Linked DNA regions of Jeotgalibacillus aurantiacus. The protein of the gene in region 1 interacts with the protein of each later gene in a pairwise test. Links are inferred from orthologs where the notes say so. Each region holds a gene or a part of one and is shown in the gene's direction. Other genes may lie near its edges.

The links.
Region 2: the proteins of H7968_RS17290 (region 1) and ftsL interact in binary tests that used the Bacillus subtilis proteins (3 or more experiments, as listed by UniProt). The link is inferred for Jeotgalibacillus aurantiacus from one-to-one orthologs.

The regions. Positions count from the first base shown.
Region 1 is NZ_JACNMS010000009.1:10,262-26,459, forward strand. Bases 5,716-8,638 are described here. They hold H7968_RS17290 (FtsB family cell division protein), read left to right. Parts: upstream 5,716-6,913; coding sequence 6,914-7,363; downstream 7,364-8,638. Other genes in these bases: H7968_RS17270 (bifunctional methyltransferase/pyrophosphohydrolase YabN), read left to right, coding at 5,716-5,748; H7968_RS17275 (RNA-binding S4 domain-containing protein), read left to right, coding at 5,766-6,029; yabP (sporulation protein YabP), read left to right, coding at 6,103-6,399; yabQ (spore cortex biosynthesis protein YabQ), read left to right, coding at 6,396-6,896; H7968_RS17295 (S1 domain-containing RNA-binding protein), read left to right, coding at 7,541-7,993. In the rest of the region: mfd (transcription-repair coupling factor), read left to right, coding at 1-1,637; spoVT (stage V sporulation protein T), read left to right, coding at 1,745-2,281; H7968_RS17265 (putative polysaccharide biosynthesis protein), read left to right, coding at 2,716-4,275; more of H7968_RS17270, read left to right, coding at 4,288-5,715; H7968_RS17305 (hypothetical protein), read left to right, coding at 8,675-8,902; spoIIE (stage II sporulation protein E), read left to right, coding at 9,780-12,206; tRNA lysidine(34) synthetase TilS, read left to right, coding at 12,280-13,659; hpt (hypoxanthine phosphoribosyltransferase), read left to right, coding at 13,683-14,234; ATP-dependent zinc metalloprotease FtsH, read left to right, coding at 14,343-16,198. UniProt on the Bacillus subtilis protein: Required for vegetative and sporulation septum formation. Required for the activation of genes expressed under the control of the sporulation transcription factors sigma F and sigma E.
Region 2 is NZ_JACNMS010000002.1:600,550-607,254, reverse strand. The notes cover bases 1-2,681. They hold ftsL (cell division protein FtsL), read left to right. Parts: upstream 1-1,003; coding sequence 1,004-1,360; downstream 1,361-2,681. Other genes in these bases: H7968_RS07810 (penicillin-binding protein), read left to right, coding at 1,357-2,681; rsmH (16S rRNA (cytosine(1402)-N(4))-methyltransferase RsmH), read left to right, coding at 48-980; mraZ (division/cell wall cluster transcriptional repressor MraZ), read left to right, coding at 1-27. Also shown: more of H7968_RS07810, read left to right, coding at 2,682-3,567; H7968_RS07805 (stage V sporulation protein D), read left to right, coding at 4,050-5,960; H7968_RS07800 (UDP-N-acetylmuramoyl-L-alanyl-D-glutamate--2,6-diaminopimelate ligase), read left to right, coding at 6,029-6,705. UniProt on the Bacillus subtilis protein: Essential cell division protein that may play a structural role. Probably involved in the regulation of the timing of cell division. Also required for sporulation.

The DNA.
Region 1 (16,198 bases):
TGGAACGCGACCGCCCGATGGACCGGCTGTTATGTGGTGATGTAGGATACGGAAAAACTGAAGTGGCGATCCGGGCTGCATTCAAAGCAGTGATGGATGGCAAGCAGGTGGCGATCCTTGTGCCAACGACGATCCTCGCTCAGCAGCACTATGAAACGATGATTGAACGGATGCAGGATTTCCCTGTCAACGTTGGACTATTAAGCCGTTTCCGCTCTAAAAAGCAGCAGGATGAGACGATCAAGGGGTTAGCGCAGGGGTCGGTTGATATCGTTGTCGGGACGCACCGTCTGCTTTCTAAAACGATCAAATACCGCGATATCGGTCTGCTGATCATTGATGAAGAGCAGCGTTTCGGTGTGACGCATAAAGAAAAAATTAAGCAGTTGAAAACAAACATTGACGTACTGACTTTAACAGCAACGCCAATCCCACGTACGTTACACATGTCGATGCTTGGCGTACGCGATCTGTCTGTCATAGAAACACCACCTGAAAACCGTTTCCCGGTCCAGACATATGTGATGGAATATAACGGTGCGCTGATCCGTGAAGCGATCGAGCGTGAAATGGCGCGTGACGGACAAGTGTACTTCCTTTATAACCGGGTTGAGGATATCACGAAAAAGGCTGATGAAATTGCTTCGCTCGTTCCGGATGCACGGGTTGCGATTGCACACGGTCAAATGTCTGAAAACGAGCTGGAGTCTGTGATCCTGCAGTTTTTAGAGGGCGAATATGATGTGCTCGTCACGACGACGATCATTGAAACAGGCGTGGATATTCCAAACGTGAACACGCTGATTGTTCATGATGCAGACCGTATGGGGCTGTCCCAGCTGTATCAGCTCCGCGGTCGTGTCGGACGTTCAAACCGCGTGGCCTATGCATATTTCACTTACCGGAAAGATAAAGTGCTCACAGAGGTGGCCGAGCAGCGTCTGCAGTCGATTAAAGAATTCACTGAGCTCGGATCCGGATTCAAAATTGCGATGCGTGACTTAACAATCCGGGGAGCCGGTAATCTCTTAGGCGCTCAGCAGCACGGATTTATTGATTCAGTCGGCTTTGACCTTTACTCTCAAATGCTTAAAGATGCAATTGAGGAGCGGAAGGATCTGCTTCCTGAAACCGAAGGCAAGGAGAAAAAAGAAAAGCAGAAAGCGGTTGAAATCGACCTCGACGTGAAGCAGGATGCTTATATTCCGGAAAGCTACATTCCTGATGGACATCAGAAAATCGAAATGTATAAAAAATTCCGCGGTCTGCAAACGATTCAGGAGGTCATGGAGCTGAAGGATGAAATGATTGACCGCTTCGGAGATTATCCGGATGAAGTTCACACGCTTTTCCAGATTGCTGAAATTAAAGCATATGGTTATGAAGTGGGGCTGGAGTCCATTCAGCAGACAAGGGATGAAATCAAGCTTGAGCTCAGTCAGGCTGGCACAAATCGGATTGACGGGGCAAAAGCATTTGAAATCACCAATGAGTTCAAACGCCACGTTGGTCTTGGGCTTGATAACAACCGTCTGAAGATCACCGTTAAAACGAAAGGACAGAAGCCGGAGAGCTGGTTCATGATGGTTCACCAGGTCCTTTCCCGTCTTCCTGAAACGTTAAAAGAGTCAGCTTAACCCCCTTTTTTACAGGTTTATTTGAGAATCGTTAGAAAAAAAGTATAAATCGGCGAATTAACCCGATACTATTCTCATACAGCCAGTAAACGAAGGAGAGAGCCATGATGAAAGCTACGGGAATTGTAAGACGAATCGATGACCTCGGTCGTGTGGTCATTCCAAAAGAAATCAGGCGCACACTGCGCATTAGAGAAGGTGACCCGCTGGAGATTTTCGTTGATCGCGACGGGGAAATCGTTCTGAAGAAATATTCACCGATCAGCGAACTCGGCACCTTTGCCAAAGAATACGCTGAATCCCTGTATGACAGCTTAAAGCAGCCGGTACTTATTTGCGACCGCGATCACTTTATTGCAGTGGCCGGTGCATCCAAAAAAGATTTCCTGAACCGCCGCATCAGTCCGAGAGTAGAGGAAATGATGGACGCACGAAAAACGGTTTTAAACGATGAACAGGGAAGTGTTGAGCTGGTCGAACACCAGGAAGAGGAGCTCGCTTCTTACACCGTATCCCCGATCATTGCATCAGGTGATCCGATCGGTGCCGTCTTTGTGATGTCAAAGGATCAGACGGTTGAAGAAGTCGAGCTGAAAGTATGCGAAACCGCCGCCCGTTTCCTCGGCAGACAAATGGAAAGCTGATCAAAAGCCCTATCCGGTTGAGGATAGGGCTTTTTTTATGGGTGACGCGGAGTTAGATGGCTGAGGTGAAGGTGGGCTGCTTCGCGGCAAATTAAGGGGTTCGGGCGAGTGATGGAATAAAGGCTGGTAGTGAAGGAATCATGAGGCCGGAAAGAATGAATCGTGGTGGTGAATGAGGGGATTCCTTTGCCTCGGAGCCGCTTTGAAGGAAATATTTTTTCAAACGAAGGAAATACATTCTCAAAAGAGGGGATAAAATTCCGGAAAGATGGAATAAGTCTGCTTAGTGATGGAATCCCGCGAACCGACCGCAACCGCCTGAGCCGCGTCTCCGTTTCTGTCCACCTGCAGTCTGCTCAGACCCCGTCCAAAAGACAAATCCCGCCGCGCTTTGCTATAATAAGACATCAATAATAGAAAGAGAGGGCGGCCGGATGACCGATGCTTCTCAGACAATGGTAAAGGGAGCGGCGGTGCTGACGCTTGCAGCCGTCATTTCAAAAATACTGAGTGCACTTTACCGTGTACCGTTTCAAAATATGACCGGTGATATCGGTTTTTATATTTATCAGCAGGTGTATCCGTTTTATGGCCTGTTGATTGCGTTATGTACGTATGCTTTTCCGGTGATGGTGTCGAGAATTTTAATTGAGCACGAAGAGGACCGGGAGCGGATTTTTAAGCTGTTGGGGCTTGTTTTGGCTGGTACGGGTCTGGTGTGGTTTTTGGCTTTGTATCTCGGTGCACCGCTGATTGCGGAGTGGATGGGAGATCCGATGCTTGAACCGCTGATCCGTCTGTCTGCATGGCCTTTTTTGCTGCTGCCGTTTCTAGCGGGAGGCAAGGGCTGGTTCCAGGCGCAGAATAATATGGTCCCGTCCGCTGTGTCGCAGGTGACAGAGCAGCTCGTGCGTGTCACCATTATTTTAGCGGCCACCTTTGTACTGACAGCTCACGGTGCATCGCTCTATACAATTGGAGAAGGGGCTGTGGTCGGTTCGACGGTCGGGCTGGCAGTGGGTGTTTTACTGCTGCTGTATCTGGGACGTGTCCAGTTGAAGGGTCAGTCATTTGCACTCTCCTTTAAAAAAGGGGATCGCGCCATCTTCCGTGCGCTGATTGTGCGGGGAACCGCGATGGGCATGGTGAGTATGCTGCTGATTTTGTATCAGATGATGGATGCGCTGAATGTCTATTCGCTGCTCACAGGCTATACAGGCAGTGCGGAGGAAGCAAAGACTGTAAAAGGGGTCTATGATCGCGGTCAGCCGCTGATCCAGATCGGGATTGTAGCAGCAACGTCCCTGTCACTGGCTGTTGTGCCGATGATTGCAGCGGATATGGAACGTAACCGGATCGTTGAGGTTAAAAAGAAAGCAGCGCTGGCATTAAAAACGGGTATTGTTTTTGGTGCAGCCGCTTCTATTGGATTAATGAATATTATCAGACCGCTCAATACTTTTCTTTTTCAAACGGATGAGGGGTCAAGGGTGCTTGCACTTTATGTCCTCGCAGTGTTGTTTGCCTCGATTGCACTTACTGTAAATGCGGTGTTACAGGGAATGGGAAGCTATCATATTATTGCCTGGCTTGCGGCTGTCAGTGTAGCGGTAAAATATATTCTTAATGATTGGCTCGTGCCGCTTTTTGGTACAGGTGGAGCCGCAGCGGCAACTGTATTAGCGATTTTAGTGGTGACGGTTGCTGCTGTATTAAGATTAAGAGCAAAGATCGGCTTTTTACTGACAGGAAGGTTTTATATGAGACTGCTGTTGGGTCTTATTGTGATGACCGTTGTTGTGCAGGGGCTTTTATGGCTCTGGCCGGATGGCTCCCGTCTATCTGCAGCGGCGGTATCGATTTTAGCAGCGGCAGTAGGTGCATGGAGCTTTTTTGTTGTCAGCTGGTCACGTGATTTATTTACAAAAGAAGAAGCAGCCCAGATTCCGTTTGGCCGTAAACTGGACCGGCTGTTTTATCGTTCAGGGAAATAGGAGGATATGTTTATGACACATGAAATTACCGTCATTGGTCTTGGTGCAGGTGACTTGGATCAGCTGCCCCTAGGCATTTATAAAAAGCTGAAAGCAGCCACTCATCTGCTCGTGCGCACAGAGGATCATCCTGTTCTCGCGCAGCTGAAGGAGGAGGGACTGACCTTTGAATCCTTCGATTATGTGTATGAGGCGCATGATCAGTTTGAGGCGGTCTATGAGGCGATCACAGAAGAGCTCGTAAATCGTGCTGAGGCAGGTCCGGTGCTTTATGCGGTGCCCGGTCATCCGCTGGTAGCTGAACAGACGGTGCAAAATCTGCTCGCTCTTCATCGAAACGGTGAGATTTCAATCGTCATTGAAGGTGGACAAAGTTTCCTTGATCCGCTTTTCACGGCTGCCGGATTTGATCCTGTTGAAGGCTTTCAGCTGCTTGACGGGACGGCTTTAAAGCGTGACGAGCCAAAGCTCACGCAGCATGTCATCATTGGACAGGTGTATGATGCGTTTATCGCTTCGGAGGTGAAACTGACGCTGATGGAGCGTTATCCGGATGATCATCTTGTTAAAGTCATTACAGCTGCCGGATCAAAAGGGGAGTCCATCGTTGAAACACCTCTTTATGAACTGGATCACGGAATGCCGCTCAGCAATCTGACAAGTGTGTACGTGCCTCCGGTTGAAGAGGAAGAAGCTTTGTACGGAGAGTTTGAAAAGTTCCGTGACATCATTGCGATTCTTCGCAGTCCTGAAGGCTGTCCATGGGATCGCGAGCAGACACATGAATCACTAAAGCGGTATCTGATTGAAGAAACATATGAGTTTCTTGAAGCCGTGGACAGCGGCGACATTGATCATATGATCGAAGAGCTTGGCGATGTACTCCTTCAGATTATGCTTCATGCGCAGATTGGGGAGGATGACGGATACTTTTCTATCCGTGATGTGATTGCCGTTGTAGCTGAAAAAATGGTCCGCCGCCATCCGCACGTATTTGCTGATACAGAGGCAGGAACAGCGGATGAAGTCGTGAAAAACTGGCAGGAGATCAAGGCAGAGGAAAAAGGTTCGAGGCCTGATTCGCTTTTAGAAGGAGCGGGAACAGGACTACCGGCGTTAATTCAAGCGTTTGAAATACAGAAGAAAGCAGCCAAAGCGGGATTTGACTGGGATGATCACGCGGACGCCTGGGATAAATTTGAGGAAGAATGGCAGGAATTTCAGGAAGAAGTTGCGAATGGTAATAAGGAAGAGGCATTAAAGGAATTTGGCGATGTGTTATTTGCGCTCGTAAATGTATCTCGTTTCCACGGTATTTTCCCGGAGGAAGCGCTTATAATGGCGAACCAGAAATTCATCAGCCGGTTTTCTTTTGTGGAAAATAAGGTGAAAGAATCAGGGAAGCCGTTTCAGGCGTTTACGCTTGGCGAGCTGGATGAATTCTGGAATGAAGCGAAAAAACATGGTTTATAAAAGGATGGAGATTACGCATGCGTTTAGATAAATTTTTAAAGGTATCAAGATTAATTAAACGGCGTACACTGGCAAAGGAAGTAGCCGATCAGGGCCGTATTTCAATTAACGGAAATCCGGGGAAAGCGAGCGCTACGGTAAAGGCTGGCGACGAACTCGTGATCCGGTTTGGGCAGCGTGTGGTGACGCTGACGGTGGATCGTCTCGTTGAAACAACGAAAAAAGAAGAAGCGGCGACGATGTATACCATTACAAAAGAAGAACGTGTCAACGAAGAATAAAATCATAACCGGCTGCCCCGCTGCATACAATGAGCTAAGTGATGGTTTTAATCCTATAGCGGGGTGACAGTCGATGCCATATACAACAACTGAAGGTAAAACGCAGAAGAAAGAGCATGAAGTCCGTATGAGCGGCCGGGAGGTTCTGGTGATTTCCGGCGTGCTTCAACTCGACAGCTTTGATAACGAAGAGTTTTTATTGGAAACGGTCATGGGATTTTTATCGGTTAAGGGGAGCGGCCTTCAAATGATTAACCTGGATCTTGATGAAGGACAGGTATCTCTGAAAGGTAAAATTGATGATCTGTTGTATCTGGATCAGACCGGCCGTGAGCCCTCGAAAGGACTGCTAGGAAAGCTGTTTAGATGATTGTCGAAGAGCAGCTTCGCACAGTGGCTTATTTAGCCGGTTCCGGTTTTGTCATCGGGCTTTTCCTGACGCTGTATCACCGGTATATCATCCGGTCAAAACGCTTGCCGGTTCACTTTGTCACGGATGTGATCTTCTGGTGCTGCCAGGCGCTTTTGGTGTTTCTTGTCATGTATTTCCTCAATGGTGTATCTCTCAGACTGTATATGGTTCTTTCGGTTATATTTGGCTTTCTGATCTATCGGAAAGCGGTTCAGGGAACGGCGATCCGGCTGCTCGTTTTGATCGAGAAAACGGTTCGTCTCACATGGCGGATTCTCTTTGCACCGGTACGATGGTTATGGTTCCTTTTAAAGATGATTTGTCGATTTTTGCTTGCTGTCATCCTCCTTTTACTCACGCCCTTTCAACCTTTTTTCCAATTTTCACGTAAAAAAAGTACATTTTTTGCGAAAAAGATAAAATTGTGGCTGAATCTGTTATATAATAGGGAATAACAAAGAGTCCAGTCAATGTGGTTCGTAAAAAAGGAGGAAAGCAGCTGTTTATGGGGAAACCGCGCAGAAATGTCACATCACTCGAAAACCAGTATACTGCTGAACAGGCAAAGATTGAGCATCACAGGCAATCGCACAAAAAGAGACTGATTCGACGATTATCCGTTTTTGCTGTATTTGCGGTAATCGTAAGCGGATTGCTTATTTCTTCAATGGTCTCGCAGGCTAGCGCGCTCGAAGAAAAGAATGCTCAAAAAGCTCAGCTCGAGGAAAAAATAGCCGAACTCAAGGTTCAGGAAGAAAACCTTAAAAATGAAATTGTAAAGCTCAATGATGATGAATACATAGCGAAGCTCGCGCGTAGAGATTACTTCCTGTCTGACAGCGGAGAGATCATCTTCACGATTCCGGAGGATCAGCCTGCAGGTGAACAGGCAGCCGAAGCGGATGAAGAGAACGCTGAATAATGGAATAGCATGTTTTCTTCACCGGTGAATAACATAGAAAAATACGCCGGCGCTGTTGAATAGCAAAAAATAAAACAGCGCGATCGAGTGTCACGATGTTGACACTCTTTTTTTATGTTGGCTATAATGGTAAGTAAGGTCTATTTTTTATCTATTCTAAGGAGGATCATTTTTTTTATGTCAATCGAAGTAGGCAGCAAAGTAAAGGGTAAAGTGACAGGGATCACTAATTTTGGGGCGTTCGTTGAATTGCCAGGCGGTTCAACAGGGCTTGTCCACATCAGTGAGGTTGCGGATAATTACGTCAAGGACATTAACGATCACTTAACAGTAGGTGACGAAGTAGAAGTGAAGGTCTTGAACGTGGAAAGCGATGGCAAAATCGGCTTATCCATCCGCAAAGCGAAAGATCAGCCACAGCAGTCCCAGCAGCAATACCGTCCACGTCCTAACCGTAACAACGATCGCGGAGATCGCGGTGGTCGCGGAGGCAATGCAGGTGGACCGCCACGCGGTGAGTCTTTCGAGCAAAAAATGGCTCGTTTCCTAAAAGATAGTGAAGACCGTCTGACTTCTCTGAAGCGCCACACAGAATCAAAACGCGGTGGTCGCGGAGCGAAAAAAGGTTAATAGCTGCCGAAAACAGATTTTACAGGCATTCAACATATTGATCTGAGATAAATGGAAGACTGCTGATATTAGCAGTCTTTTTTCTTTTGTCCAGCTTGAAAAGGTTTCAGGTAAAGGAATTCTCCTGCTTCCTGTCGTAATACAAGAGGAGGAATCATAAGGAGGATCGTATTCATGAACAAAAAAGAATGGTTTGTGCACAATGAAACGTACCTGCACTGGCTGAATCAGCTGAATGTAATGGACAAGGACGCATTTTTCTCTCCGCTTGCTGAAGGCAAATGGTCTGTTGCGGCGATCGTATCCCACCTGGGTGCCTGGGACCGTTACAGCCTAGAAGAAAGAATTCCTTTTGCAAAAGAAGGCGCAGCGCTATCACGATATCCGGATTTTCAAAGCTTTAACCAAAAAGCCTGGAACACTGCGCATAGCGGAATCAGTCAGAAGGAGGTCATTGAGGAAGCAGTGACGCAGCGCGAGGCGTTAATCAAGAAGGCCAAAACCTTCAGTGAAGAGCAGTGGCGTACCCGTTTTACTATTGGAAAATACGAGATGACGTTAGAGGAATACATCACAGGATTCGCAGAGCATGATGAACATCATATGAAACAGCTCGCTGAAAAAAGCAGCCGTTGATTAAAATCGGTATGGTAGAATGAGGGAAAGAAAGGGTGAGGCACATTGACAGGTCTGGTTACAATCATTATGATTTTCTCAATTCCGCTTGCAGGCATTATCACCAATCACTTTCAAAACCTTGCGAAGCTGAAAAACGCATCGATAGACAAGCAGCTCGAGCTTGAGAAGCTGAAACATGAGAATTTTCTCCTCGAAACAGAAAAGCTTCGCCTTGAACTCGACAAAAGGCACCTGCTGGATTCACCTTCCGATCAAAAACGGCTCAGCTGACACATAAGCGCGCGGCACCAAAGCCGGGTGCTTTTTTGGTGCGGAAAAACAGATGCTTTCAGGGGGGAGTGTCCAAACAGAGCCACTTTTCTCTTCGCCAAAGTGATCCTGAAACTCAAAACCCTTTATTTGACGCGATACTTTCCCGCCTGACCAACCTTTCTATTTCGCGTCATACCTTATGTAATTAAACAGAAGAACAACGACTGGCTCTTAAAAAACAAATATAATCAACCGAGGGCTTGGGGCATCCGAAGACTCCTGTGGCGGAAAGGGACAGGTGAAACCGATGTGCGAAGCACAGCGGGTTCACCGCCCGGCCACGGAAAGCGTAGGATGCCCCAAGCCCGTCCTCTTTTAACAAAATAATCATAAGTTAATATTAAGGGACCACACCCCATGCTTCGCTGCCAGTGAAGCATGGGGTGCGGTCCGATTGATACAAAAAAACACGATCCTCAACAGAGAATCGTGTTTCCATTATGACCCGTACGGGATTCGAACCCGTGTTACCGCCGTGAAAGGGCGGTGTCTTAACCACTTGACCAACGGGCCTCTTATGGTGGCGGCAGAGGGGATCGAACCCCCGACCTCACGGGTATGAACCGTACGCTCTAGCCAGCTGAGCTACGCCGCCGTATGTTAGAAAATGCTGTGCGTTCAAATGAGGCACAAGATATATAATACATAGCCTCTAAAGAAGTGTCAATGATTTTTTTGAACTTTGTCGGATTGTTTCAGGTGCCGTCTGATACACACATGAACGTAAAGAATCCGTCGAACACTTTTTAGGTTCTCCTCTGTCATTATGACAAACTCTCCATGTATGTTCCTTCTATAATAATCCGCAAAGATCATGTGAGGAGTGGACAAATTAATGACCAATGTACATGAAGCAAATTTCGAACTGACCACCGCCCTGTCACTCGCCCGTTCCCGTAAGCAAGCAAAATGGCAGCCTGAGCTTGCAATCCGCAAACTAGCTGTCTGGTTTTATGAGAAAGGAGCCGTCCATATTCTCATCAGTCTGATGCTTGGACGGGCCGTGGTGATGTCACAGTTCACTCCTTTTGCGCTTCCTTTTTTCGCAGTGGTGCTGCTTTTTCAGAAAAGCCGGACGGCTGCCGTGTTTCTTGGTCTGATTTTAGGTGCTTCTACATTAAGTCCGCAAATGGGTTTGTATACGGCGGGCGCACTCGTATTGTTCAGGATGACAGCTGCTGTTTTGAAAAACAGGCTTCGTCAGCGTTTTGTGCTGGCAGGGGCAGCGGCTGGGGTGTTGGCCGTTGCAAAGTCCATTTATCTCCTCACGAGCGGTCCGCTCACCTGGGTGGATGGGGTGATGATTTCCCTTGAGGCTTTAGCTGCGGGGGTGCTTGCACTCATCTTTATGCAGAGCTTTACCATTATAAAAAAGGGGAGGAAGGCGGCCTATACACATGAGGAGCTTGTGGCGCTGGCTGTATTCGCCGCCTCGATCGCTGTTGGTTTAACCGGCTGGATGGTAGGGGAGTTTGCCGTAAGCCATATGATGACCCGTTATTTAGTGGTCGTTGCAGCACTGGCTGCTGGTGCGCTCGTTGGCTCAACCGCAGGTGTGGTGACGGGACTGATCTTCTGTTTGTCTTCGTTTGCCCATATGCCTGAAGTGGCGCTGCTGGCTGTGGCCGGTTTACTTGGAGGACTCCTGAAATCAGGTAGAGCGATGGGGGTGTCGCTCGGGCTGATGCTTGCCACCCTTTTAACCGGGTTAATGATTGGGGACACACTGCGTCTTGAGGCGTCGTTGTATGAGTCTGCCGTTACGGCTCTATTGCTATTTGTCACGCCTAAAAAGTGGATCACGGCGATCGCCCGGCACGTTCCGGGATCCGATGAATACATAGAAGAACAGCAGCGGTATGCCCTGAATGTCCGTGATGCGACCGCTGAAAAGGTGGAACGGTTTTCGGATATGTTTGCCGAGCTGTCAAAAAGCTTTTCGTGCAAAGAGACGCTGCCTGAGGATCCGCAGACGGAAGCAGATTATATGATCAGTAAAGTGACCGCCCGGACGTGCCAGCAGTGTTTCAAAAAAGAATTCTGCTGGGCGTCCCAGTTTGACCGGACGTATGAATGGATGACTGATCTCGTCTACAGGGACAATGACAATAAAGGCTGGGAGTCACTTTGTGTAAAATCTGAACAGGTGAAAAAGGAATTTGAGGATGAACAGATGAATCTACATTTACAGGATCAGATGAAAGAACAGCTGAAAGAGGGCAGTCAGTTTGTGGCCAGACAGCTGTCCGGGCTGTCGGATGTGATGAAGGACTTTGCTTCTGAGCTTCAGCGTGAAATACAAAAGCATGATGGACAGGAGGAATCCATTAAGAAGGAGCTGCAGGGCTATGGCATTCAGGCGGAGCATGTGGAGATTCACTGTCTGGAATACGGGAAGGTGGACCTGGATATTATGCTGCCGTTTAAAGAGGAGCACGGGGAATGTGAAAAGCTGATTGCGCCGATGCTTTCTTCTATTTTAAAAGAAACCATTATCGTTTATAAGAAAACGGATCTGCCTTCACCGTACGAAGGAACCGTTGCAACGTACCGTTCTGCAAAGGCATTTCACGTCAATGTAGGCGTCGCGCATGCTGCTTTCAGGGGAGGACTGGTGTCAGGAGACAGTTACACGGCCGTTCCGTTAAATGAAGGGAAGTATGCCGTTGCGATCAGTGACGGGATGGGTAATGGTGAGAAGGCGAAAAGGGAAAGCGAAGAGACAATCGGGCTTTTGCAGCAAATGCTGAAGGCAGGTATTGACGAGGAGCTGGCGATTAAATCAGTCAATTCAATCTTGACTGTGAAGCGGACGAATGATGCTTATTCCACGGTGGATCTCGTCATGATTGATCTGCAAAACGCAAAAGCCAAGTTTTTAAAGGTTGGTTCTGTTCCGAGTTATATTAAGCGTGGGAAACAAATAAAGATGATTGAAGCGGGCAATTTGCCGCTCGGCTTTTTCAGGGAGATGGAAATGGATGTACTGGAGGATCAGTTGAAGGCAGGCGATTTATTATTTATGGTCAGTGATGGCGTCATGGACGGTTTACGGACGATCGAAAATCCAGAAAGGTGGCTGCGCCGTCAAATATCAGAACTGACGGTGGATGATCCGCAGACGGCAGCGGATCTCATCATGGAGGCGGCAGTCCGGTCATCAGGCGGCTCGATTGAAGATGATATGACGGTGGCGGCCATTAAGATTGATCATCAGGTACCGAAATGGGCTGCCATTCCGCTCAAGCGAAACGCCGGATAGAGGTATGATTCTACATGTCTGATCACATCCTGTATACTGATAAGTAACTGTAAAGGATGGGAAGGATCAAGACATGAGCGATTTTACCGCGAAAATTAATCGTTATTGCCGGGATCAGCATTTCCCGATAGAACACGAGCGGCTGCTGATTGCCGTATCGGGTGGACCGGATTCACTTGCGCTGCTGCATTTTTTTCAGCACAGCCCATGGCCGGAAAAAGTGGAGGTTGCCCATGTGCATCACGGCCTGCGGGACAGTGCGGATGAAGACCTGGCATTTGTTCAAGCCTATTGCCACGCGCACCAGATTCCCTTTCATTCCCTGAGAGCCGATGTCAAAAAGCACATGGCAGAGACAGGGGGAGGGACACAGGCGGCAGCCCGGCATGTGCGTTATGCATTTTTTAAAGACATCATGAAAAAAAGAAATCTGACTGTACTCTTACTTGGTCATCATGCAGATGATCAGATTGAAACGGTGCTGTTCCGACTGACCAGGGGGACAACATTAAAGGGCGTGGCAGGCATACCGCCAAGCCGTCCGTTTGGCTCGGGTGTGATGATCCGCCCGTTTCTTGCTGTCACTAAATCAGAGATCGAACAATATTGTGAACAACATCACCTGACGCCAAAAATCGATCCGACCAACGCGACGGATTCATATGCGAGAAACCGGATCCGGAACCATCTTCTGCCTTTGTTAAAAAAAGAAAATCCATCTGTCCATGATGCTTTTCGACGCTTTACTGAAGAGGTTTCTGAGGATGAGGCGTTTCTTTTGAAGCAGGCAACAGAGGCGTTTGATCAAGTTGTCACCAGGCAAAATGAAGAGGTGCTGGTGCTTCATTTAACTGCTTTTACCGATTTGGCTCCTCCTTTACAAAGAAGGGTGATTCATCTAATATTAAATTATCTGTATGCAAAAGTACCTACAGCCTTATCTTCTGCGCATGTTCGCGCGGTTCTTCAGCTGATTGAACAGCCTCATCCATCCGGTCAGATTCATCTTCCGGAAAAGCTCACAGTCACGCGGTCTTATGCTGACGTGACGTTTCAGTTTTCTTCACATAGGGAACTGGAAGAGGGTGGATACGAGATGGTGATCAGGCCTGGAGAACGGGTGGAGCTTCCGGACGGCACAATTGAATGCCTGGAAGGAGCGGTTCATCCTGCCATTTCGGTTCGTGATGTTTATCACATAGATGAACCGGTACACTGGCCGCTGACGGTTCGGACCCGGAAAACGGGAGACAGAATTCAGCTGCCGGACGGGAATGGATCGAAGAAGATAACGCGTGTATTTATTGACTGTAAAGTACCGCTTCCCCTTCGTGATGTGTGGCCGATCGTCACAGATTCTCAGGGAACCATACTTTGGGTCCCGGCCCTTCGCAAGCGTACTCTGTCGAAAGAGAACGGTGAGCCGGCTGCATATACGTTAATCTATTATTAGGATCTTTTAGGAGGACATTGGTCGTGTTAAATAAAGATATCGAGAAAGTATTGTACACAGAAGAGCAGCTTCAGGACAAGATTAAAGAACTTGGTGCGGAGCTGACAGAAGAGTATCAGGATAAATATCCGCTGGCAATTGGCGTATTAAAAGGCGCAATGCCGTTTATGGCTGACCTGATTAAGCGTATGGACGTTTACCTTGAGATGGATTTTATGGATGTTTCAAGCTACGGAAACTCTACTGTTTCTTCAGGTGAAGTAAAGATCATTAAGGACCTGAACACTAAAGTTGAGGGACGCGATATTTTAATCCTGGAAGATATTATTGACAGCGGTCTGACACTTCACTACCTGGTGGATCTGTTCAAATACCGTAAAGCAAAATCAATCAAAATTGTGACACTGCTTGATAAGCCATCAGGCCGTAAAGCAGATATTAAAGCTGATTATGTTGGATTTATTGTCCCGGATGAATTTGTTGTCGGATACGGACTGGATTATGCGGAACGTTACCGGAACCTCCCATATATCGGTGTGTTAAAGCCTGAGATTTATACGAATTCGGAAGAATAATCGAAACGCGCACCAGAGCGCGTTTGAAGCAGGCTTATTGGTTGTCACGTTTTCTTTTACTATGATAATATTGTTATTAGTTTCTTTGACCGTGGGAGGAGGTAAGGGATGAACCGGATATTTCGTAATACGATCTTTTATTTAATCATTTTCCTGGTAATTATCGGGATTATTGGGTTTTTTAATAACGGAAACCAGCCAAACCAGGAACTCACATATGGTGAATTTATCAACGCTCTTGAAGGCGGAGATGTAACTGAAATTGAAATTCAGCCTGACCGCAATGTATATAATGTTCGCGGGCAGCTTGACGGATATGCAGAGGAAGAATACTTCCTTACAAACATCCCGTTTGAAAGCACGACACTTGAAACCATTGATGAGGTAGCACAGCAGAACAGCACAGAAGTGAATGTTCTTCCTGCACCTGAGACAAGCGGATGGGTAACGTTTCTGACGACGATTATTCCGTTCGTCATTATCTTTATTTTATTCTTCTTCCTTCTGAACCAGGCTCAGGGTGGCGGCGGTGGCCGTGTCATGAACTTTGGTAAGAGTAAGGCGAAGCTTTATACAGAAGAGAAGAAAAAGGTTCGTTTCAAAGACGTGGCAGGAGCAGACGAAGAGAAGCAGGAGCTTGTCGAAGTTGTAGACTTCCTGAAAGATCCACGCAAATTTACAGACGTTGGCGCACGTATTCCAAAAGGGATTCTGCTTGTCGGACCGCCTGGAACCGGTAAAACGCTTCTAGCGCGTGCTGCGGCAGGAGAAGCCGGCGTTCCATTCTTCTCGATCTCCGGATCAGACTTCGTTGAGATGTTTGTAGGGGTCGGGGCATCACGTGTACGTGATTTATTTGAAAATGCAAAGAAAAACGCACCATGTATCATCTTTATCGATGAGATTGACGCAGTCGGACGTCAGCGTGGAGCAGGACTTGGCGGAGGTCACGATGAGCGTGAGCAGACGCTGAACCAGCTTCTTGTTGAAATGGATGGATTTGCAGGCAACGAAGGAATCATCATGATTGCCGCAACGAACAGACCGGATATTCTTGACCCGGCACTTCTTCGTCCAGGACGTTTTGACCGTCAGATTACCGTAGATCGCCCGGATGTTACGGGTCGTGAAGCTGTACTTAAGGTACATGCTAGAAACAAGCCGCTTTCTGACAATATCGACCTGAAAGCCATCGCTCAGCGTACACCTGGATTCTCAGGTGCTGATCTTGAAAATCTTCTGAACGAAGCGGCGCTTGTTGCTGCCCGTCAGGACAAGAAGCTGATCGATATGGGCGATATCGATGAAGCAACAGACCGCGTTATTGCGGGTCCTGCCAAGAAGAGCCGTGTCATCTCTCAAAAAGAGAGAAAGATTGTGGCGTTCCACGAAGCAGGACATACCGTCATCGGGGTTGTGCTTGATGAAGCCGATATGGTTCACAAAGTAACGATCGTACCTCGTGGTCAGGCAGGCGGTTACGCCGTTATGCTTCCGAAAGAGGACCGCTACTTTATGACAAAACCTGAGCTTCTTGATAAGATCACAGGTCTGCTTGGCGGACGTGTAGCTGAGGATATTATCTTTGGTGAAGTATCAACAGGTGCTCACAATGACTTCCAGCGTGCGACGGGAATTGCCCGCCGAATGGTAACGGAATTCGGTATGAGTGATAAGCTTGGACCACTTCAGTTCGGTCAGTCGCAGGGACAGGTATTCCTCGGACGTGACTTTAACAGTGAGCAAAACTATTCTGATAAAATTGCGTATGAAATTGATACAGAGATTCAGCGCATTATTAAAGAATGTTATGAGCGTGCAAAAACGATTCTTACAGAGAACCGTGACAAGCTTGAGTTGATTGCTGAGACGTTACTTGATATCGAAACGCTTGATGCTGAACAGATCAAGAGCCTTGTTGATCACGGGAAACTTCCTGAGCGAGACTACGGCGCCGGCGCTAC
Region 2 (6,705 bases), on another replicon or contig:
GAAAATTTAATTGACTTTGATTTGTAGAAAGCGTTGAGGTGTATGGAATGTTTGATCACACAACTGTCCTTTTAAAAGAAACGGTTGACGGGTTGGCTATTAAACCCGATGGCATTTATGTTGACTGCACGCTTGGTGGAGCAGGACACAGTGAATATCTTTTGTCTCAATTATCAAAAGAAGGACACTTATTCTGTTTTGACCAGGATCAGACGGCGATCGATTATGCCAGAGAAAAATTAAAGAATTATGAAGGACAGGTAACCTTTATCCGCTCGAACTTCAGGTTTCTGAAGGAAGAACTGAATGCCCGCGGGATCGAACAGGTCGATGGCATTTTATATGACCTGGGTGTTTCATCTCCGCAGCTGGATACACCGGAAAGAGGATTCAGCTATCACCACGACGCACCACTTGATATGAGAATGGATCAGTCAGCCGGTTTAACAGCGAAAGAAGTCGTGAACGAATGGTCATTTGAAGATCTTGTCCGCATTTTTTACCGTTACGGGGAAGAAAAATTTTCAAAACAGATCGCCCGTAAAATCGAGGCGGCTAGAGAGAAAAAAACCATTGAAACAACAGGGGAATTAGTCGAATTAATTAAAGAAGGAATTCCGGCCCCGGCAAGACGAAAGGGTGGACATCCGGCAAAGCGGATTTTTCAGGCAATCAGAATTGCCGTGAACGATGAGCTTGGTGTAGTGGAGGATTCACTCGAACAGGCGATTGAGATCTTAAAACCTGGTGGAAGGATCAGTGTCATAACATTCCATTCCCTTGAGGATCGTATTTGCAAAACGATCTTTAAATCCGCCGCTCAAGGTCCTGAATTGCCTCCCGGATTACCTGTTGTACCGGATGAGTACAAACCGGTCTTATCTTTAATTACTAGAAAGCCGATCGTTGCAGGAGAAGAGGAACTTGAAAAAAATAACCGTTCCCGCTCTGCAAAATTACGGATCGCACAAAAGAACTAACATGCTGAATGGGGGAAACGTAAATGGTGAATACTGCAAGGCAGTCTGAGTATAAGCATCAGACAGGCCAGGTGAAAAAAGTCAAGATCACCAGAAAAAGAAGCTCTGCTTTTACATTGGGCGAAAAAATGATTGCCGTAATTTTTGCAGCTTTTGTATGTATTGCCAGTCTGCAAATTATTACGGTTCAAGCAGAAATCTACAGCACAAATAAAGATATTCAGGATCTTGAATCAACGATTGTCGCGCAGGAAAATGTTAATAACGATTTGACGATTCAAGTCAGCCAGATGAGTACATATGAGCGTGTCTGGGAAAAGGCCAAGGAACTCGGCTTAACATTAAATGAATCAAGCGTGAAGGTTGTCCAGCAGCCATGAGCCGTTATGAAAAGTTAAAACAAAATTGGGGAGCGTACCTGCTATTTTTAGTATTTGGTGCTCTCTTTTTTGTTCTTATGACACGGTTTCTGACGTTACAGATCACTGGAGAGGCTGAAGGGAGAGACCTGGCTGCTCAGGCGCAGGCACAATATGCGCGAGAACAGATTCTTGAAGCGGAAAGAGGCAGAATTCTTGATCGCAATGGAGAAGTGATTGCTGAAGATACACAGACCTACAAAATTGTTGCGGTTTTGGATGAAGAGCTCACAACAAACGAAAAAAATCCGAGACATGTTCAGGATCCTGAAAAAACGGCCCGGGTTCTATCACAATATCTGAATATGGAGCAGTCGGAGATACTTGAATTTCTGAGGCTTGACCGCAAACAGGTTGAATTTGGACCTGAAGGCAAAGACATTCCACTGGAAGTAAAGCAACAAATTGAAAGCGAAAATCTGCCAGGCATTATTTTTCTTCAGGATCTAAAAAGATTTTATCCGAACGGTATTTTTTCTTCCCACCTGATCGGTTTTGCCCAGCCGGAAACAACAGAGGATGGGATAGTTAAAACGACTGGACAGATGGGTATTGAGCGGAATCTGAACGATTACCTTGAAGGAAAAAATGGAAGTCTGAAATTTGAAATCGATGGGCGGGGTTATTTACTTCCTGACAGTGATGAAGCCATTAAAAAAGCTCAAAACGGGCATGATGTATATTTAACCCTAGATAAGAAAATTCAGACCTTTCTTGAAGATGCGATGACGACTGTTGAACAACAGCATGCACCTTCAAATATGTTTGGGATTGTAGCTGACGCCAAGACAGGAGAAATCCTTGCGATGTCACAGCGTCCCACATTTAACCCGGATACAAGAGAAGGCTTAAGTGACAACTGGTATAATCAGATTGTCGAAAGCACCTATGAGCCCGGCTCTACCTTTAAAACATTTACACTGGCAGCAGCCATTGAAGAGGGTGTTTTTAATCCGAATGAAACGTACCCATCCGGAACCTATGATGTGAATGGCGTTCCGATCCGTGACCATAATGGCGGTCAAGGCTGGGGAACGATCAGCTTCCTTGAAGGCTTTGAACGGTCTTCTAACACAGCTGTTGCCTATCTGCTTGAAAAAATGGGACCGGAAGCGTTCAGAAAACATATTGAAAACTTCGGATTTGGTAAGGAGACAGGCATTGATTTGCCAAACGAAGCACCGGGTAACATTCTTTATAACTACCCGATTGAAAAGGTAACAACCTCTTATGGTCAGGGTACAACTGTTACGCCGCTTCAGATGATTCAGGCTGAAACTGCCATTGCCGGAGACGGTACAATGAAGAGGCCTTATGTACTTGATAAAGTGGTAAATCCTGAAACAGGAGAGGCGGTCTATGAAGGTAAGCCTGAGGAAACCGGAAAGCCTGTTTCAGCAGAGACAGCTGAAAAAGTACGGGGATATCTTCAGTCTACTGTTACGAGTGAAACCGGAACGGGTCAGCCCTTTGCACTCCCGGGATATGATGTAGCAGGAAAATCCGGAACAGCCCAGATACCTGATCCTTCAAATGGTGGATATATGACCGGGCGTGAAAATTATATGTTTTCATTTATCGGCATGGCACCAGCAGATGATCCTGAGTTGATTGTGTATGTCGGAGTTCAGCAGCCGACAATGGCTAACACTGAAACAGGATCAATGATAGTATCCAAGGTCTGGAATCCGGTTATGCTGAACAGCTTAAAATATATGAACATTCAGCCGGCAGAGGGTGAGGCAGCTGATCCTGTTGAAATCAAAGACTACACCGGTCAACCCGCTGATAGAGCACAAGATGAACTCGAACAGCAGGGACTTCGTGTGACAGTCATTGGAAACGGCTCAACTGTTGAAAATCAATCCGTTAAAACAGGGCAGCTGATGGCTGGTGAAAGAATCACACTGCTCGCTGATGGTGAACTGACGGTTCCCGATTTTACCGGATGGTCAGTCCGTGACGTTGTAGAAGCTGCATCTCTTGCAGGTCTGAAACTCGATATGACAGGCTCAGGCTATGCGGTACAGCAAAACTTAACGCCAGGGGCAGTGATCAACGGGCAGGAACCATTGTCCGTTCAATTTGAAACACCATCAGAAGCAAGAACCAGAACACAGCAGCAGACTGAATCTCCTGACAGTGAAACGGGAGATGTGCAGGATTAAAACTTAACCAGACGTATTAAAGTAAACTGGTAATGTTATACAAAGTGAAACCTCCAAATTGGGGGTTTTTCTTTTTGCGTTTATCCTGATCGATTCATCAATCAGGATATTCAAAATTCCTTCATATCCTCAAAAAGCTGACTTAGAAGCGGAGGAATCCCCCCGGTGCGATTGAAAAACAGCTAACCATCAGTTGGCATTTAAAGCTACTTAGCTGTTCACTGTCCGGCTGCAGAAAAGCGGAGACGACTCGTCCAGCCGCGGTAAGCATAAGTTGAAGATGAAAACGCAGCTGACCTTCCCCCCGCGTTCATCCTTGACTTATAGCCTCAAGAGGTTAGTCGCCGCAGTGAGACAAAGGAAAGCGAAGGGGAAGTCCTGCCTGATTTTATATTTATAAAACATGCTCCTCGAAAGATTCCTGTATGTTCCTAAATTTCGAAACATACAATGAATGCATCATGATTTACAGGAGGGATCAGGTGAAACCCCCAGTCAGAACCATTAAGAAAAGGCTGGTTATCAGTCTTCTGCTCGTCAGTATGGCAGTGCTGATTATGGCTGTCAGGTTACTTTATGTACAAGTATTCCTGCACGATGAATTATATGAAAAAGCGATTGAAAGCTGGAGCAGAGAACTGCCTATGGAACCGGAAAGAGGGCGGATCTTTGATCGTCATGGAGAAGAGATTGTCATTAATCAGCTTGCCCCAAGTTTGTTTATTATTCCGAGACAAATAGAAGACCGGAAAAAGACGGCATTATTACTAAGCGAAGTTTTGAATATTTCCATCGAAAAAGCTGAGGAATTTGTTAATCGGAAAAGTTCCATAGAGAAGCTGCATCCGGAGGGAAGAAAGCTCAGTTTTCAACAGGTACGGAAAATTGAAGAGGCATCTCTCACAGGCGTCTACATTGCGGATGATTATAAGCGTTTCTATCCTCAGGGAAAGACGCTGGCGCACGTTCTTGGATTTATCGGGGTAGATAACAGAGGGTTGTCAGGTCTTGAGCTTATTCATGACGAAAAACTTTATGGACAGCAGGGAGCAGTTGAACTCTTTACAGATGCTAAGGGTAAAGAGATGAGTGATATGCCATCAACCTTCAAAAAAGCTTCCCCGGGGAATGACCTGCATTTAACAATTGATCTGCGTGTTCAAAAAATTGTGGAGAGAGAATTGAATAATGCGCAGGAAAAATATGACCCGGATCAGATTATTGCAATTGCCATGAATCCCAAAACCGGAGAGATTCTGGCGATTGCCGGGCGACCGGATTTTCATCCAAATGAATACCAGAAAGTAAAGCCAGAAGTATATAATCGAGTTCTTCCGATCTGGAGTACATATGAACCGGGTTCAACTTTTAAAATCATTACCCTGGCAGCGGCCCTTGAGGAAGGGAAAGTGGATCTCCTCGATGAGCACTTCTTTGACAGCGGACATGTTGAAATCGGTGGTGCTCATCTTCACTGCTGGCAACGGGAAGGACACGGACAGCAATCGTTTCTTGAAGTGGTGCAAAATTCCTGTAACCCCGGTTTTATAGAGCTCGGTAACAGACTGGGCAAAGATGTATTGTTTGATTATATTAAAAAATTCGGTTTTGGCAGTAAAACAGGTGTGGACCTTGCAGGTGAATCAGACGGAATTTTGTTTAAAGAAGAAAACGTTGGTCCTGTTGAACTGGCAACTACCGCATTCGGACAGGGTGTAGCAGTAACCCCTATTCAGCAAATTACAGCAGTTTCGGCTGCTATAAATGGAGGGATCGTGCCAGTCCCGGGTATTACAAAAAAATGGACAGATGGCAGCGGTGATATGGTAGAAGAAATACCTGTCAAGATGAAGCATAGGGTGATTTCAGAGGAAACATCAAAGAAAGTGAGGGAAGCGCTCGAAACCGTAGTAGCTCAAGGAACCGGCCGAGGGGCATTTGTTGATTCTTACAGAGTCGGGGGGAAAACGGGAACAGCTCAGAAAGTAAAAGATGGAAAGTATCTTAAAGATAATTATATTGTTTCGTTTATTGGGTTTGCACCAGCTGATGATCCGGAAATTATCGTTTATCTTGCTGTTGATCATCCGAAAAACACCGTTCAGTTTGGAGGGGTTGTGGCAGCCCCGGTCGTAGGTACGATTCTGGAGGAATCGCTGGCGGTTTTAAACGTTGAACCAAGAAAGGTCCAGGTGGAGAAAGAAATACGCTGGCTGGATCCGATAACGTATAAAGTACCTGATCTTAAAGGGAAAACAAAAAAAGAATTAAACAGCATGCTGATGCCATTAAAAGTTGAAATCAGCGGACAGGGTGAAAAGGTAACGGAGCAGAGCCCGCAACCGGGTGTTACTCTACCCGAGGGGTCCATTTTAAGAGTGTATCTTGATTGATTAGTTAGCACTTATGTTTTAATTAAGGTAAAATATCAGTAATAAAGAAGGGTGGAGGAGTTGGAAAAATGAGACTTTCTGAGCTGGCGGGATGTCTGCCGTTTTATGAGCGTAAAGGACCGGTTTCCGATCCGTTGATTGCCTCAATCTGTCATCATCACCGTGAAGTGACAGACGGTGCTCTGTTTATTGCCCTTAAAGGTGAAAATAGAAATGGCAACGAATTTGCGGAGCAGGCTGTAAAAATGGGAGCGGTGGCAGTTATGACGGATACCGACTTAGGTCTTGATATTCCGCAGATTATTGTCAGGTTTCCAAAACATGCAGCTGCCCAGCTTGCCAATGCCTATTATGGATATCCGAGTTTTTATATGAATATGATCGGTGTGACTGGAACAAACGGAAAAACAACGGTTTCACACATGCTTCAATCAGTGTTTGATCAGATTAACCAGAAAACAGGTATTATTGGAACGTTGTATATGAAACAGGGGGATGTGGAAAAAACCGCTGTCAATACTACACCTGACAGCCTTTTGCTGCAAAAAACCCTTTATGATTTTAAGCTCGATGGTGTTAAAACCGTTGTCATTGAAGCATCTTCCCATGGGCTGGTCCAGGGAAGATTATACGGATGTGACTTTGATATAGCTGTGTTTACTAATCTGACGCAGGATCATCTGGACTATCATAAAACAATGGAGCATTACAAATGGTCCAAGTCATTGTTATTTTCTCAACTTGG